One region of the Monashia sp. HAY1-11D genome, then DNA from elsewhere that is predicted to be linked to it. Evidence: riboswitches for the same ligand, from Rfam matches in the RefSeq annotation. Region 1 holds a riboswitch; the other holds the start of a gene.
What was found. Region 1 has a riboswitch for cyclic di-AMP ahead of AC1VM9_RS01575 (C40 family peptidase). Riboswitches for the same ligand answer to the same signal wherever they lie in the genome.
Positions count from the first base shown of each region.

Region 2: it holds a riboswitch for cyclic di-AMP, as region 1 does, so the genes downstream of both, AC1VM9_RS04670 (transglycosylase family protein) here and AC1VM9_RS01575 (C40 family peptidase) in region 1, are expected to answer to the same signal.

Region 1 is NZ_CP200320.1:360,910-368,449, forward strand. It holds gene AC1VM9_RS01540 (phosphotransferase) at 1-595, opposite strand, end outside; gene AC1VM9_RS01545 (aspartate aminotransferase family protein) at 619-1,968, opposite strand; gene AC1VM9_RS01550 (haloacid dehalogenase type II) at 1,990-2,664, opposite strand; gene AC1VM9_RS01555 (hypothetical protein) at 3,097-3,465, shown strand; gene AC1VM9_RS01560 (hypothetical protein) at 3,573-3,773, shown strand; gene AC1VM9_RS01565 (carboxymuconolactone decarboxylase family protein) at 3,892-4,539, shown strand; gene AC1VM9_RS01570 (DsbA family oxidoreductase) at 4,540-5,232, opposite strand; gene AC1VM9_RS01575 (C40 family peptidase) at 5,317-6,069, opposite strand; cyclic di-AMP (ydaO/yuaA leader) riboswitch at 6,072-6,255, opposite strand; gene AC1VM9_RS01580 (iron-dependent transcriptional repressor DtxR) at 6,526-7,227, opposite strand; gene AC1VM9_RS01585 (MFS transporter) at 7,246-7,540, opposite strand, start outside.
Region 2 is NZ_CP200320.1:1,004,172-1,011,711, forward strand. It holds gene AC1VM9_RS04645 (TetR/AcrR family transcriptional regulator) at 26-709, shown strand; gene AC1VM9_RS04650 (gamma-glutamyl-gamma-aminobutyrate hydrolase family protein) at 737-1,465, opposite strand; gene AC1VM9_RS04655 (aldehyde dehydrogenase) at 1,462-2,955, opposite strand; partial or broken gene AC1VM9_RS04660 (hypothetical protein) at 3,452-3,673, opposite strand; tRNA gene AC1VM9_RS04665 (tRNA-Thr) at 3,726-3,797, opposite strand; gene AC1VM9_RS04670 (transglycosylase family protein) at 3,989-4,651, opposite strand; cyclic di-AMP (ydaO/yuaA leader) riboswitch at 4,657-4,842, opposite strand; gene AC1VM9_RS04675 (serine/threonine-protein kinase) at 5,167-7,011, opposite strand; gene AC1VM9_RS04680 (CBS domain-containing protein) at 7,075-7,506, opposite strand.

The DNA.
Region 1 (7,540 bases):
CCCTGTCGGCCAGCCGGCGGTGCACGGCATCCGGGGTGTGCTCGACGAGCTCGGTCAGCTCGTGGAAGTGCCGGATGTCCCACACCAGGCCCCGGCGGTCCGCCGGGTGCGCAAACGCCTCGAGCGCCACGTCGACTCGTCCGAGCATCTGGCCGACCTTGGCGAGCTGCTCGCCGTCCGGGTTCACCTGAGCCCAGACCGCACCGTCGACGAAGTCGAAGACGCGCAGCACCCGGGCGGTGCCGTCACCTGCCTCGATGAGCACGTGGTCGCGTCCGTCCACGGTCAGCCTCACCCGCTGGACGGGCAGCTCGGGCGATGCGCTTTCGAGGAAGCGCATCGCGGCCGTCTGAAACTCGACGACCGCCCGGGCCTCGTCAGGTGGTGAGACCTTCACGAGGTAGCGGGCCGAGTCACCCCTGAGCCGGAACGTGTCGTCCTTCTCCGTCGCCAGCGGGTGGAGCCGTCCGGAGAGGTGGTAGTGCTCGTCGAGGAGGAGGCTGACGAGCCCCACGTCGATGGGCGTGTGCGACGACCCCATGCCGCTTTCGGCGAAGAGCCGTTCAGCCGGGCTCGAGCGTGGTGAGGCGTGCACTGTCGGTCCCTTCGGCCGGGCTGCTACAGACGGTCCTTGGCGACCTCGGCGAAGGTCTCCAAGAACCGGGTCACATCGGCGGAGCTGAAGGCCAGCGGAGGACGGACCTTCAGGACGTTGGCACCCCGGGCGGTGCCGCTGATGAGGATTCGACGATCCCGCATGTCGTTGATGACGTCCTCGGCTCGGGCCCGGTCCGGCGCCCGCGTCTCCAGATCCTCGACGATCTCCACGGCGACGTACAGACCGCTGCCGCGCACCTGGGCGACGTGCGGTGACTCGCGGGTGATCTCCTCGAGTCCGGCTCGCAGCGCCGTGCCGTTCTCGAGGACGCGCTGCTGCACGTCCTCCTCCTCGAACACGTCGAGCACCGCGGCCCCGGCCGCCACCGGGATCGAGCTGCCGGCGAAGGTGTTGAAGTAGCGGACGTTGCGCCCGAACTCCTCGGACACCTCGGGCCGGAAGACCACACCCGAGAGCGGCACTCCGTTGCCCATCGGCTTGCCCAGGGTGACGATGTCCGGCAGCACGCCGTGGCGGGCGAACCCCCACATGGCGTCCCCGAGGCGGGCGAAGCCCGACTGCACCTCGTCCGCGATGTAGACGCCTCCGGCGGCGTGGACCTCCTCCACCACGGCCTGCATGTAGCCGACCCTGTCGGTGAAGATCCCGTCGCTGCTGTAGGCGCTGTCCGTGACCAGGGCCGCGAGCCGGTAGCCGTGGCGCTCGAGGTCGTCGATTGCGGCACGCACCTGGGCGCGCATGTGCTCGGCCAGCGTGGATCCGGGAGCAACGAGTCGCGGGTCAGGCGGGTCGATGAGCCGGACGTTCGGTCCCAGCGGTGAGCCCTTGCCCAGAGTCGGTGAGAACCGCGAGACCTCGCTGGTGATGCCGTGGTAGGCCCACCGCGTCACGATGATTCCCTCACCGCCGGTGTGGTACTTCGCCACCCGCATCGCGAGGTCGTTGGCCTCCGAGCCGCTGCAGGCCAGGCTCAGCTTCGACAGGCCCTCGGGGAACGTCGCCAGGAGCCGCTCCGCGTAGTCGACCAGCGCCTCCTGGACGTAGCGCGTGTTCGTGTTGACCGCCGCCATCTGGCGGTGGACCGCTTCGACGACGTGGGGATGGGCGTGCCCCACGCACGGCACGTTGTTGTAGGCGTCGAGGTAGTCGTTGCCGTCGAGGTCGAACAGGTGCGCTCCGCGACCGCAGACGAACTCCACCGGCTCGCGGTACATCAGCATGTAGCCCGGGCCGAGCACCTCGTTCCGCCGCCGGATGGTCTCCTGGAGATGCTGCGGAAGTGTGCCCACCACCCCGGGGTCGAACCCGTTGGGAAAGCCGGCGATCGCTCGGCTGAGGCTGGAAGACATGGTGAGGACCTTCGTCGCAGCTCAGATGCCGAGCAGCGTGTTGAGCTCGTCCAGGGACTTCACGACGGTGAGGCCGTAGCCCGGCGGCACCGGGTCGTAGCCGCGGTCGAGGAGCACGAGGTTGCGGAAGCCCATGTCGTGCATCGGCAGCGGGTCGTAGCGGGTGTGCGAGGACACGTGGACGAAGTCCTCGGGCTTGGCGTCGAGCTGGTCGAGCATGTACTCGAACGCGGCGTACCGGGGCTTGTAGTAGCCGGCCTGCTCGGCGGTGAAGACGGCGTGGAAGGGCGCCTCCAGCCGCGGCACGCTCTCCTCGAGGAAGTCGTTGCTGGCGTTGGAGAGGATGACGAGCTTGTAGTGCTCGGCCATCTTCTTCAGCGGCTCCACCACGTCGGGGTGCGGGCCCCAGCTGCGCACGCCGTCGGCGAACCGCTTGCCCGCCGTGGGGTCGGACTCGATGCCCCACTTGCGGCAGACCCGGTCGAAGGCGCTCTGCAGCACCTGCTCGTAGGGGTAGTACGCGTCGAGGACGGCGTCGTAGCGGTAGCCGCGGAACTCGGCGACGAACTGGTCCCACTGCTCCGCCGGGATCTGGTCGCCGACCAGCTCCTTGGTGATCGGGGTCATCGGCCAGCTGATCAGCGTGCCGTAGCAGTCGAACGAGACGTACTTCGGCCGGAAGGTGGAGGTGCTCATGGTGCGCCTTTCGATGAGTGTGCGTGGGAGGACGGACCCTCGTGCTGGGCTCAACACTAGCAGACTTAGTTCCAGTTGCAAACTGAAACATGAACTGACAATGCCGAGCAGACCTGCGCTCGCCCTCCAACTCACAGCCGGCCAATCTCCCACCGAGCGCGCGCGTGTGTCACCGTGGAGATCCGGACCGGTGACGCGGCCCCGCGGGCCTGCTCACCCCGGACCGGAACTGCACGGACTCGCTCGCCCCGCCGCGGCGCCCCCGGACCCAGGCACTCGCCTCCCGGACCTGGCCACCCGAACGCGGCGGGGCGCGCCACGTCCGGCCCCGGGGCGCCCGACGCGTCCGGCGCCCTCCCCCGACCCATGGTGTCCGGAGCGCCCGACCGGGTACGGCTCCACGGCACCAGCGTCGGAGAAAGGATGGACAGCATGAGTGTCACGAGCTTCCAGGACCTGCCGCTCGCCGACCGCGACCGCGAGTGGGACGGCGACGCCGCCGAGAAGCGGGTCCGCGCCTGGGCCGGCGCCGAGGAGGAGCCGAACGAGAAGTACCGCGACGCCCACGTCTGGTACGACAAGGACAAGAAGGACAACTTCACGGCCTACAAGCTGCTCATCGCCGACGTCATCGACGGTCGGCTGCGTGCGGTCCCCCGTGGCGTCATGGCGGCCGCCGCCGTCATGCAGGGTTCCCGCGGTGGTGTCGACCTGCCCTCCTCGGATGTCGACCGGGTCCGCAGCCATCTCGCGAAGTACTACGCCAAGATGGGCGAGGACGCCCCGTGGGAGCGGGACTGAACGCGTCCGCAGGCAGTCCGACGCGCCCGCAGGGAACTCGCGGGCGACCCGGCCGAGGTCACCTGCCGACCTGTTCCAAGCCGGCGGGCGCCGGGTACGGCGGGCACATGAGCAGAACGGTTGCAGCGATCGTCGCCGAGCTGGCGCAGGTCGAGGACGAGGTCCGCTGGGCCTCCCTCGCCTCCGGTACCCGAGCCCCCGACGCCTCGCGCCTCGCCGAGCTGAGTGCTCGCGAGGACGCGCTGGTGCGAGAGCTGCGAGCCGTCGACGTCAGCATCGACCTGTCCGTCGCGCCGACGCCTGCCTGACCAGCCCGATCGGCCGGGCCTGAGCGCGCCCGGCGCCCAAGGACCCCGGCAGGATGGGCCCACACTCCGCGTCAGCCCGTGCCACGATGAACGCGTCGCACGACGAACGGAGCGCCTGATGGCCACCGACCCCGCCCACGGGTTCCTCACCGAGCCGCCGGTGACCGACGCCGTCCGCGCCTCCTTCGAGGGCGACCTCGGCACCCAGGGGTTCGTCATGAACCTGTCGCACCTGTGGGCGCACCACCCGGCCGCGCACGACACGCTCTTCGGACTCCTTGCCGACATGGTGCGCCTGGGCGGCCTCACCTTCCGGCAGCGCGGCATCCTCATCAGCGCCGCCGCGGCCACGGGCAGCGACTCCTACTGCGCCCTGGCGTGGGGCAACCGGCTCGCCGGCGAGGCGGGCCCGGACGTCGCCGCGGCGGTGCTGGCCGGCGACGACGCTCCGCTCGACCCGGCCGATGCCGCACTCGCCGGCTGGGCGCGCACCGTCGCCCGCGACGCCAACTCCACGACACCCGCCGACCTCGAGCCGCTGCGCGCCGCCGGCTTCGACGACCGGCAGATCTTCGCCATCACCGTCTTCGTCGCGCTGCGGCGGGCCTTCTCGATGGTCAACGCCGCCCTGGGGGCGCTGCCCGATGCCCAGCTGCGCTCGGCCGCGCCCGGGCCGGTCGACGAGGCGGTGTCCTTCGGCCGCCCCAGCGCCGGGGCGCCCTCGGCGACGACGCTCGGGGGCGCGTCGCCGACCGCCGCCGGCTAGCTACGCCTCGTCGCCACCCTGCACGGCGACCCCGCGCAGCAGGGCGAGGTAGTCCTCGACCGGGCGGGCCCCCGGTACGGCGGCGAACCCGTTGGCCAGGACGAACGGCGTCACCGTGATGCCGAGGTCGCGGGCCTGCCTCTCGTCGGCGCGCACGTCGTCGGCGTACGTGTCGGACGCGAGCACGGCGGCGACCCGCCGCTCGTCGAGGCCGCACTCGGCGCAGAGGCGCTGGAGCACCTCGTGGTCGTCGAGCGCCTGCCCCTCGCGGAAGTGCGCGGAGAAGAAGCGCTCGACGGCAGCCGCCTGCAGGGCCCGGCCGCCCATCTCGCGCGCCAGGGCCACGAGCCGGTGCGCGTCGAAGGTGTTGGCCATGACCGCGGTGTCGAAGTCGAAGACGAGGTCGTGGGCCTCGGCCGCCTCGATGGCCTTGGCGTTGAGGATGTGCCCGGCGACGGGGTCACCGTTGGTCCGCGAGCCGATCTGGTCCTGCGCGCGGTCGTTGCGCCCGACCGGCCACTCGGGGTCCAGCTCGTAGGCCCGCAACCGCACCGACACGTCGTGGGGCCGCTCGAAGGCGTGGATCGCGGCCTCGATCCGGTGCTTGGCGATCCATGACCACGGGCAGACGAGGTCGCCCCAGACGTCGAGCTCGATGAGGGTCGTGGACTCTGCGGCAGCCTGGACGGTCATCACGTCATCCAACCACGCCGGCGAGGAACGACGTCGCGCCCCCGACCCGTTCGGGTCGGGGGCGCGACGGAAGCCACGGGTCGATCAGGCGCGGCCGTAGCCCGACGGCGTCGTCCAGATCGAGTGGTACCCGATCGTGGTGCCGGGGCGCTGCGCGTCGATCATGACGCCGGGGCTGACGTAGATGCCGACGTGGTAGACCGGCGAGCCGAAGAAGACGAGGTCACCGGCGCGGGGGTTGCTCACCGGCGTCGTCGCGGCCTTCTGCTGCGAGGCCGTGCGGGGCAGCGAGATGCCGGCCTGGCGGAAGACGTACTGGACGAAGCCGGAGCAGTCGAAGCCCGACGGGCTCGTGCCGCCGTAGACGTACGGGACGCCGAAGTAGGACTGGGCGATGCCGACGATGCCGGACGCGGTGGGCGCCGGGTCGGACAGGGCCGTGCGGGAGGCCGAGCGGGAGGAGCGGTCCGCAGACTGCTGGCGCGCGTCCTCGGCAGCCTTCTCGGCCGCGCGCTGCTTCTCGACGGTGACGTCCTTGATGACGAGCGGCTTGACGCTTGCCTGCTTCGCCGCCGGCTTGGCGTAGCCGATCGCCGAGAGGGCGCTGGCCGCCTTGAGCGTGCCGACCTGCGGGCCGACGACCGACGGGGCCGCGGTGCTCGAGCCGTCGGCGGCGCTCGCCGGCCCGGCGAACGTCGCGACGAGCCCACCGGAGGCGGCCACGATCGCGGCCCCCTTGACGGCGGGCTGAGCGGACTCCTTGGCGATGAGCTTGAGCTCGGCGATCGCGTTGAACCGACCGGGGGCGCGGTGGCGCCCGGGAACGTTCTGAGCCACGTTTGACCTCTCGACGCCTACGAGGTGAGCTGTCGGGTTCGGGCGGAATGAGGTGCTGCTCGCCCGGCCTTCACTCGGACCTTGCGGTCCACGGAGGGCTTCACCCCGAGGACGTCGTGCGACGCCCGAAGGTGGGTCCCCCGCTCCTGCCATGCGGATCGTTCAGGGGCTCAGGGTCGATGGCAGGACTAGGCGGTTCGACCCGAAGCACTCGCCCGACGGGGAGAGCGAGCGGGGCTCACGCTACCCAAGTTCCCCGCGGCTTGTCACGCCGGGAGTCGGTGATTTCAACAGATTTTCGGACAGGCCACCGCAGCTCGCCCCAAATCCCCACAGTCCCAAGGCGATCCGGGCCCGATACGAGGGCCCGATACGAAGGCCCGATACGAGGGACAGAGGGCGTGCGGGCCGGTCCGGCCCCAAAGCGGGGCAGGGCGGGCAACGGCCGGGCTCGCGTCAGGCGACCTGGCAGAAGACGTGCGCCGCGACCTCGTCGGGCAGCGACACGCCCTCGCCGGCGTCCGCAGCGTCGCTCACGGCCAGCACGCGTCCCTCCTCGCGGACGACCCGGACCCGGGCCCCCGGAAGGACGCCCGCCGAGGTCAGCAGGGCCAGCGCCTCGGGGTCGACCTGCACCGGCTCGCCGATGCGACGGATCGTCACGGCCGCGGGCTCGTCGCCCGCCGCCGCAGTCAGGGACATGAGGCCGGTGAGGAAGCCGTGCGCGGCGTCCTCGGGCACACCCAGCTCGTCCAGGCCCGGGATCGGGTTGCCGTACGGCGACTCGAGCCCGCCCTTGATGAGGCCGAGGATCTTGCGCTCGACCTTCTCGGACATCACGTGCTCCCACCGGCACGCCTCGTCGTGGGCGTACTCCCACTCGAGGCCGATGACGTCGACGAGCAGCCGCTCGGCGAGGCGGTGCTTGCGCATGACGCGGGTCGCCATGAGGCGGCCGCGGTCGGACAGCTCGAGGTGACGGTCCCCGGAGACGGCGACGAGACCGTCGCGCTCCATGCGGGCCACGGTCTGCGACACCGTCGGGCCCGAGTGGCCCAGACGCTCCGCGATGCGTGCGCGCAGGGGGACGATGCCCTCCTCCTCGAGCTCGAAGATGGTGCGCAGGTACATCTCGGTGGTGTCGATCAGGTCCGTCACGGTCATACCTTCTCAGAATCAGGACGCCCCGGGCGTCGCGTCCGGGCCGGGACGGGCCGCCCGCCCCCGGAGAGGGCGCGTCGGGTCGTGGCGCGGCACCCAGATGCGCAGCCAGCCCGCACCGAGGACGGCCCCGACGCCGAGGACGACGGCCGACGCACCGAGGGACAGCACGGCCGTCAGCGCGGACAACGCCAGCGGGCCCGCGGCCCTTCCCAGGTCGGCGCACAGGCGCCAGCCGCCGAGGAACTGGGCGCGTCCGTCGGCCGGCGAGGCGTCGGCCCCGAGGGTCATGATCAGGCCGGCGCCGAGC
Region 2 (7,540 bases), 640 kb from region 1:
CCAGCACCGAGGAGAGGGCGGCACCGTGCCGAAACTTGTCGACCACCAACAGCGCCGGGCCGAGATCATCGATGCCACCCTGCGTCTCGTGGCCCGGGATGGGCTCGGGGGCGCCACCATGCGGGCCATCGCCAAGGAGCTCGGCGTCGCCAACGGGGCGGTGGGCCACTACTTCACGAATCAGGACGCCTTGCTGGCCGCCACCTACGAAGAGGTCTTCGCCCGGACCAATGCGCGCGCCGCCGAACGCGCTGCCGGTCTGAAGGGTCTCGACGCGCTCCTGGCGACGTTGCGCGAGCTGCTTCCCATGGAGGCCGCGACCGTCGACGAGGCCCGCATCGTCGTCTGCTTCTGGGGCCGGATCACCACCGACGAGGGCCTCCGCACCTTGCTGCCCAAGGAACACCAAGCCTGGACCCGGAGCACCCAGGAGATGCTCGAGCAGGCGATCGAGGCCCATGACCTGAGAGCCGAGGCGGAGCCGGCGCCGCTGGCAGAGCTGCTCGTTACCACCGTGCATGCCATGCAGGTCCGAGTGGTGACACTGCCCCAGCGCACGCCACCGGCGATGCAGCGGCTCCTGGTCGAGCAGATCCTGGCGCCGTGGACCGAGCCCGGAACGTCGCTCCGTGGCAGGTGGCCCGCCGACGTGGCCGGCCTTGTCGACCCGCCGGACGTCCTACTGGATCGATCACTGCTTCACTCTTGAGCCACGCCCGGCCGGTGCCGATGGCTTTCAGCTCGACGGCTGCAGCGTCCGACGGCTGGCTGCCACGAACTGGGTGAAGATGCCCTTCTGCAGGGGGTCGATCGCCGCGGTGTCTTCCGGGTGCCACTGCACGCCCAGGAACCATGGCGTGTCGGGTGCAACCATCTCGACGGCCTCCACGGTGCCGTCTACCGACCGGGCGACCGCCACCAACCCATCACCCAGCCGGTCCAGCGCCTGATGGTGGTAGCAGCTGACCGACAGCATGCGGGTGCCGAGAGCCTGGGTCAGGGCGCACCCCGGCTCGAGTGCGAGCTCGGAGACGACATGGCGGTGCGGACGATCCATGTGAGCAACCAGGGTTCCGCCCATCGCGACGTTCGCCACCTGCAGCCCCCGGCAGACGGCAAGCAGCGGCCGCCCGGTGCGAAACGCCCATCGCGCCACAGCGAGGTCGAAGGCGTCCTGCTCAGGATCCATGTCGTAGTGCTCCGCATGCTCGACGCCGCCATACAGGGCCGGCGTGATGTCTCCGCCTCCGGGCAGTAGCACTCCGTCAGCGAAGTCGAAGCGATCGGCGACCTGCACCTCATCCACCAGCCCGTCCGGCGCGTGAGGATGCACGGCGACCGGCTCACCCCCGGCCTCGAACACTGCAGTAGCCAAGGCGCGCGCAGTGACCTCAGCGCGAAACCTCAGGGCTGACGCGGACTCGGAGAACCGAGCCGGAACAATGATCAGCGGTCGACGGCTCACAGGGCCAGCCAGGTGGTCTTGAGCTCCGTGTACTTCTCCAGCGCGTGGACGGACTTGTCACGAGCGTTGCCGCTCTGCTTGTAACCGCCGAAGGGAACGGTCATGTCGCCCTCCTCGTAACAGTTCACCCACACCGTCCCGGCTTGGAGCCGGCGGGAGACCCGGTGGGCGGTTCCGACGTCGCGGGTCCACACGGCGGCGGCGAGGCCGTAGACCGAGTCGTTTGCCATACGCACGGCCTCGGCCTCGTCCTCGAACGTGAGAACCGACAGGACCGGCCCGAACACCTCATCCCGGGCGATGGCCATGTGCGGCTCGACGTTGTCCAGCACGGTGGGCCGGGAGTAGAAGCCGTCCTGCGGAACGGGTGGCCTACCCCCGCCGGTACGTAACCGCGCGCCCTCATCGAGGGCCCGGGCGGTGTGCGCCTCGACTCGCTCCCGATGAGCTGCGCTGACCAGCGGACCGACCTGGGTCCCAGGGTCCAGCGGGTCACCGATGTGCAGCGCTTCCGCAGCCCGGACGACCCCATCGACCACCTCGTCTCGCACCGAACGGTGCACAAGGAGACGCGAGGGTGCCGTGCACATCTCGCCCTGGTTGAAGAAGATGTTTCCGGCGGTGCCCGCCACAGCTGCAGGAAGGTCGGCGTCCGGCAGCACGATGCTCGGTGACTTCCCGCCGAGCTCCAGCCAGACCCGTTTCAAGTTGGAGTCCGCGGCGTAGCGCAGGAACTCCCTGCCAACCTCCGTCGACCCGGTGAAGGCGACCGTGTCGACGTCGGGGTGCAGTGCCAGGGCTCGCGGCGTCGTAGAACCCTGGCCCGTAACGACATTGAGCACGCCATCGGGCAGACCTGCCTCGAGCGCGAGTTCCGCCACCCGCAAGGCCGACAGCGACGACAGCTCCGATGGTCGCACCACGATGGTGCATCCAACCGCCAGAGCGGGAGCCACCTTCCATGCCAGCAGGGTCATGGGGAAGTTCCACGGCACGACCACGCCAACCACTCCAACCGGTTCGCGCGTGACGAGCGCGAGCGCATTGCTGCCAACCTCGGGCACCTCACCAGTCAGCTTGTCCGCCCACTCGGCATACCAGCGGTAGCACGCGACGGTCGTCCGCATCTCGATCGAATGCGCATACTCGATGGGCTTACCCATCTCGAGCGAGACCAACAAGGCAAGCTCGTCGCGGCGAGCCTCGATGACATCGGCGAAACGGTGCAGCACACGCTTCCGATCCGCAGGGGACATCCGGGACCAGGGCGAATCGGCAAAGGCACGCCGGGCCGCCGCGACCGCCATGTCGACATCGACGGCCGTCCCGTCCGGGACTGTCGCCAAGGGCTTTCCGTCTCGAGGCGCCAGGACCTCCATCACGCGTCCGTCCGCCGCCGGCCGGCAGCGACCATCGATGACCATCAGCCGGGGCGGGGCCAGCGATTCCGCTTGGGCGCGCCACATCTCTGCTGTCTGTCCGGCTGGCATCGGGTGACCCTTCGTTGCGAGGAGGTTCGCGGGTGGGCCTCCTCAGCAGACGGATCCATGCTCAGGAGGCGGTTCGCTGGTAGACGCGGGTGCGTTTTTCTACAGGTGTCCAACTTAAGCCCGGGCCGAAGAGTCGTCAAGCGCTCAAGAGTCGCCCGCCACGACGCCAGACATGTCGGTCACGCTTTCGATAAGGGTTGGCTCTGGGTCCAAGGGGTGCGGCCCAGCGCGAAGTGGCGAAAGCAGCCCCGCCGCTACGAGCTGAGTCGCCGAGCAGCCGGGCCACACCCGAAGGCCCGATGCCGTGCAGGCCCAGCAGCGAGGTCCCGGTCGCCGCGACGAGCTGCTACAGCTCGGTGTCGGCGGCCTTCTTCTTGGCATGGATCCGCTCCAGGCCGGCCACCAGCTCCATGGCCACGCGCTTGCGGGTCTTGCCCACGGCGTCCCGCGCCCGGACCCCCGGCCAGCAGCGCCTTGGCTTGGGCGGAGCACGGTGTCTAGTGAGATCCGGCCCGATGTAGCTGGCCTGCCATCGTTTCGAGGGCAATCTTCGCAAGTATCCGAAACCCTCGGCGGTTCGGCCTACTTGACACTCTGGTCGCCGTCCTGCGTGCTGCCGGACGGGCAGCGGCGGCGAGCGAGTCCGGCAATCTGCGTGCGAGGCCGAGTGGCTTACCGCCCCTACCCCTCCACTCGTGTCCCTCGACGTCCCTCGCACCCATAACGGCGAAACCGCAGGTCAGGGGCACTATCCGACGCGCTGAGCACAGAGCTGGCGGGGGACTCGAACCCCCAACCACCTGTTTACAAGACAGGTGCGCTGCCAATTGCGCCACGCCAGCGGTACCGGTGGAGCGACTATCGCCCCGCCCGGTCGGGCGCCAGCGTAACCGAGCACTAGCCTCCGGGCCCAGACCGGTCGAGGAGCGGAGCCCTGCCCCACCATGGAACCAGGGCGACACATGAAGGACGGCCCCGCGGGACCCAGGGGTTGGTCGCGCGAGGCCGTCCGGTCAGGCTCGGTCAGACAGCGTCACGGCAGACGCAGCACCTGGCCGACGTAGATGAGGTTCGGGTTGTGCACCCGAGCCTTGTTCGCAGCGTACAGCGTCTTCCAGCCGCCGGAGACGTGGTACCGCTGCGCCAGCGTGCCCAGCGTGTCGCCCCGACGGACGGTCACCCGCTTGCCGGTTCCGGCGTAGCTGTTGACCTTCTTCGTCGTCTTCTTCGTCGCGTAGGTCTTCTTCTTCGAGACCTTCTTCTTCGTCGTGACCGGCTTGCGGTCGCTCGAGCGCGACGCGGCGGCGTCGGCGCCACCGTTGGCTCGGGTCAGACCCGCGCGCTTGGAGCAGACCGGCCACGCACCGGGGCCCTGCACGGCGAGGACCTTCTGGGCGATGGTGATCTGCTCGGCCTTGCTCGCGAGGTCGGCGCGGGAGGCGTAGGCGCGACCGCCGAAGCCGACCCAGGTGCTGCTCGAGAACTGCAGGCCGCCGTAGTAGCCGTTGCCGGTGTTGATGTGCCAGTTGCCACCGGACTCGCACTGGGCGACCGCGTCCCACACGGTGGCGGCCTTGGCCGACCCGGCGGCGGTGACGCCACCGACGACGGTGGCCGCTCCGGCGATGCCGACTCCGGCGATGCGCTGCTTCATCGAGACCCGCTTGGCGGCAGCATGCTTGGACAGGTACTGCATAGGGGTATTCCTTCCTGACGCGCGCCTGCGGGGTTAGCTGTCGGGTTGGGGACGTCAGGTGCCCTGCCGCGGCTGCGGCTTCACCCCAAGGTCAGTCGAGTCGGCCCTCGACCGTCGGCGAACGACGGTCTTCGACATGACAACTCACTGACCACACTGGGTCCCCCGTCCTCGCCCGGCCCACGGGTGTGGGCTGCGTCCCTGGCTGGCGAGGCTCGGCGCGCTCAGGGACCGGATTGCTGGGTGTCCATGTGAAGTTATCCAGCGTGCCGTGTGGAGGCCGGACGCACGGCGCCTACCGGTGGTGGACACCCCGGAAACCCGAGACCACCCCTTTCCGGCCCGGAGAACCGGGACCGCCGAGGCACGACGGTACGTGACGAGTGAATGAACCACAACCCGATCCGAGATGATTTCGTGATCTTCTCGAGATCTGGCCTTGACCGAACGGGGCCGATCGGCAAGGACCGGACGGCGGCCGCCACGGACGCCGCCACACCCACCCCGCGAGCGCTTCAGCGGGTGAACGGGTTGCCGCTGAAGGGCAGCCAGGTCAGGCTCGAACCTTGGTCGACGGCGACGAGCCCGACGACGAGCCCGGCAACGACCAGTGCCACCGCGACGACCTGCGACGGTGTCCCCACCGGCACGAGCCGGCGCACGATCGAGCGGGACCCGCGGCGCAGCGACACCCCGCCGGGACCCCACCACAGCATGGCGAGCCCCGCGATGCCACCGACGGCGAGCGTCGTCGGCGATCCCGGCCCGAGGTCGGAACCGGTGGCACCGGCCAGCAGGAACGCCGTCGCGAAGATGCCCGCGAGCGCCACCGCGAGCGGCAGCACCAGGCTCACGGCCGTGGCGACGGCGCCGACGAGGAGGTGCCACGGACTCGTCACGACGGCGAGCGGGATGTCGGTGCCGCGGCGGCCATGGGCGTACCGACGGAACACGAGCGCGGACACCGACCGGTCGGTGGCGCGGGCGACGACGGACCACACGAGCAGCGCGAGGAACGCGTACCCCGGCCAGGACATCAGGGCGCCGACCCAGGCGATGCCCGCGGCCCCGAGCAGCCCGGTGCGCATGGCCAGGCCGATGCGGGGGTCACCCTCGCGCGGGGCCTGCTCGGGTTCCTCCTCGTCCCAGTCGTCGTCCCAGTCGTCGGGCCCGGCGCCCGGGCCGTGGCGCTCGTCGTAGAGGTCCCGGCCACGGTCACCGTCCCACGGTGCCGGGTCGTGCTGGGGCGCGGCGCTGCGACGCGGCCCGCTCGGCGGCGGCGCCCACCGGACGTCGTCCGGGGCGGGCCGCGTCAGGAACGGCGTCGGCGACGGGCTCGGCGGCGGGGCCACCGGCGGCAGGACCGCGGTACCGCGGTCCGGGAAGACCTGCGTGTCGCCCGCGGCGTCGAGGACCTCGGTGCGCCCGTCGTCCCACGGGGCGCTCGGGGAGGGCACGGTGGCCGCCCGCCCGGCGGCGTACTGCTCGAGGGCGGCGATGACCTCGTCGGCCTGCGGCCGGCGGGCCGGGTCGGGCGAGAGGGAGGCACGCAGCAGCGGCACGAGACGGGGATCGACACCGTCGACGTCGACGTCACCGGCGCGCACTCGGCTCAGCACGGCGTCCATCCGCGAGCGCCCGAACGGGGGGCGACCGGACGCGGCGTACGTGATCGTCGCCGCCCAGCCCCACCAGTCGGTGGCGTCGGTGATCGGGGCACCCTCGACGAGCTCGGGCGACAGGTAGCCGGGCGTGCCCATGACCAGACCGCCGACGGTGTGCCGGACGTCGTCCTGCACGTGCGCGATGCCGAAGTCGATGAGGACCGGCTCGCCCTCCTCGACGAGGACGTTGCCGGGCTTGATGTCGCGGTGCACGACGCCGCACGCGTGGATCGACCGGATCGCCTCCGCGACGCCTCGCGCGAGGCTGACGAGCTCGCCCGGATGGAGCGGGCCGTGCTCCTCGACGATCTCGTCGAGCGCCGGCCCGGGCACGTAGCGGGTGACGATGTACGGGCGCGGGCCCATGACGTCGGCGTCGATGACGCTCGCGACGCGCGGGTCGCGGACGCGCGAGAGCGTCTCGACCTCACGCATGAGGCGCTGCCGGGCGTCGGCGTCGTGGGCCACGTGCGCCCGCAGCACCTTGATGGCGACGGCACGCCCGCGCGGGTCGAGGGCGAGGTGCACGACGCCCATGCCGCCCTCGCCGATCTCCTCGACGAGGCGGTACGGTCCGATGCGCCCGGAGCCGTACGCGTCGCGGCCGGCGCCGATGGGCACGCCGCCGGTGCGCGGGCCGGTGCGCCGGCCGGACCGCGGAGCGGCGACCCGCTCGGTCCGGTCGTACGCAGTCATGCTCCTACGGTATGCGACCGCAGGGGGTGTCGCCGACGACCTCGGCGCGTGGCGCAGGTCGGCTCAGCGGGAGATGTAGTCCCGCAGCTGGTCACGCTCGGACTGCAGCTCGGACAGCCGGTGCTTGACGATGTCACCGATGCTGACGATGGCGGTGAGGCGGCCCTCGTCGTCGAGGATCGGCACGTGGCGCACCCGCTGCTCGGTCATCGTCGCGGCGAGGTCGGCGATGTTGTCCGCGGCGGTGCCCGTGGACACCTCGCTCGTCATGATCTGCGACACCGGTGCGTCGAGGATGCCGGCCCCGGCGGCGTGCAGGTGCCGTACGACGTCGCGCTCGCTGACGATGCCCTCGACGGTCGTGCCGTCGGAGCTGACGACGACGGCTCCGATGCGGTGCTCGTCGAGCACGGCGAGCAGCCCGGACACCGTCTCGTCGGGCCGGACGGTGACGACCCCGCCGCCCTTCGCCCTCAGCACGTCAGAAATCTTCACGGCGACCTCCTTCACCTCGGGTGAGTGCCCCGGA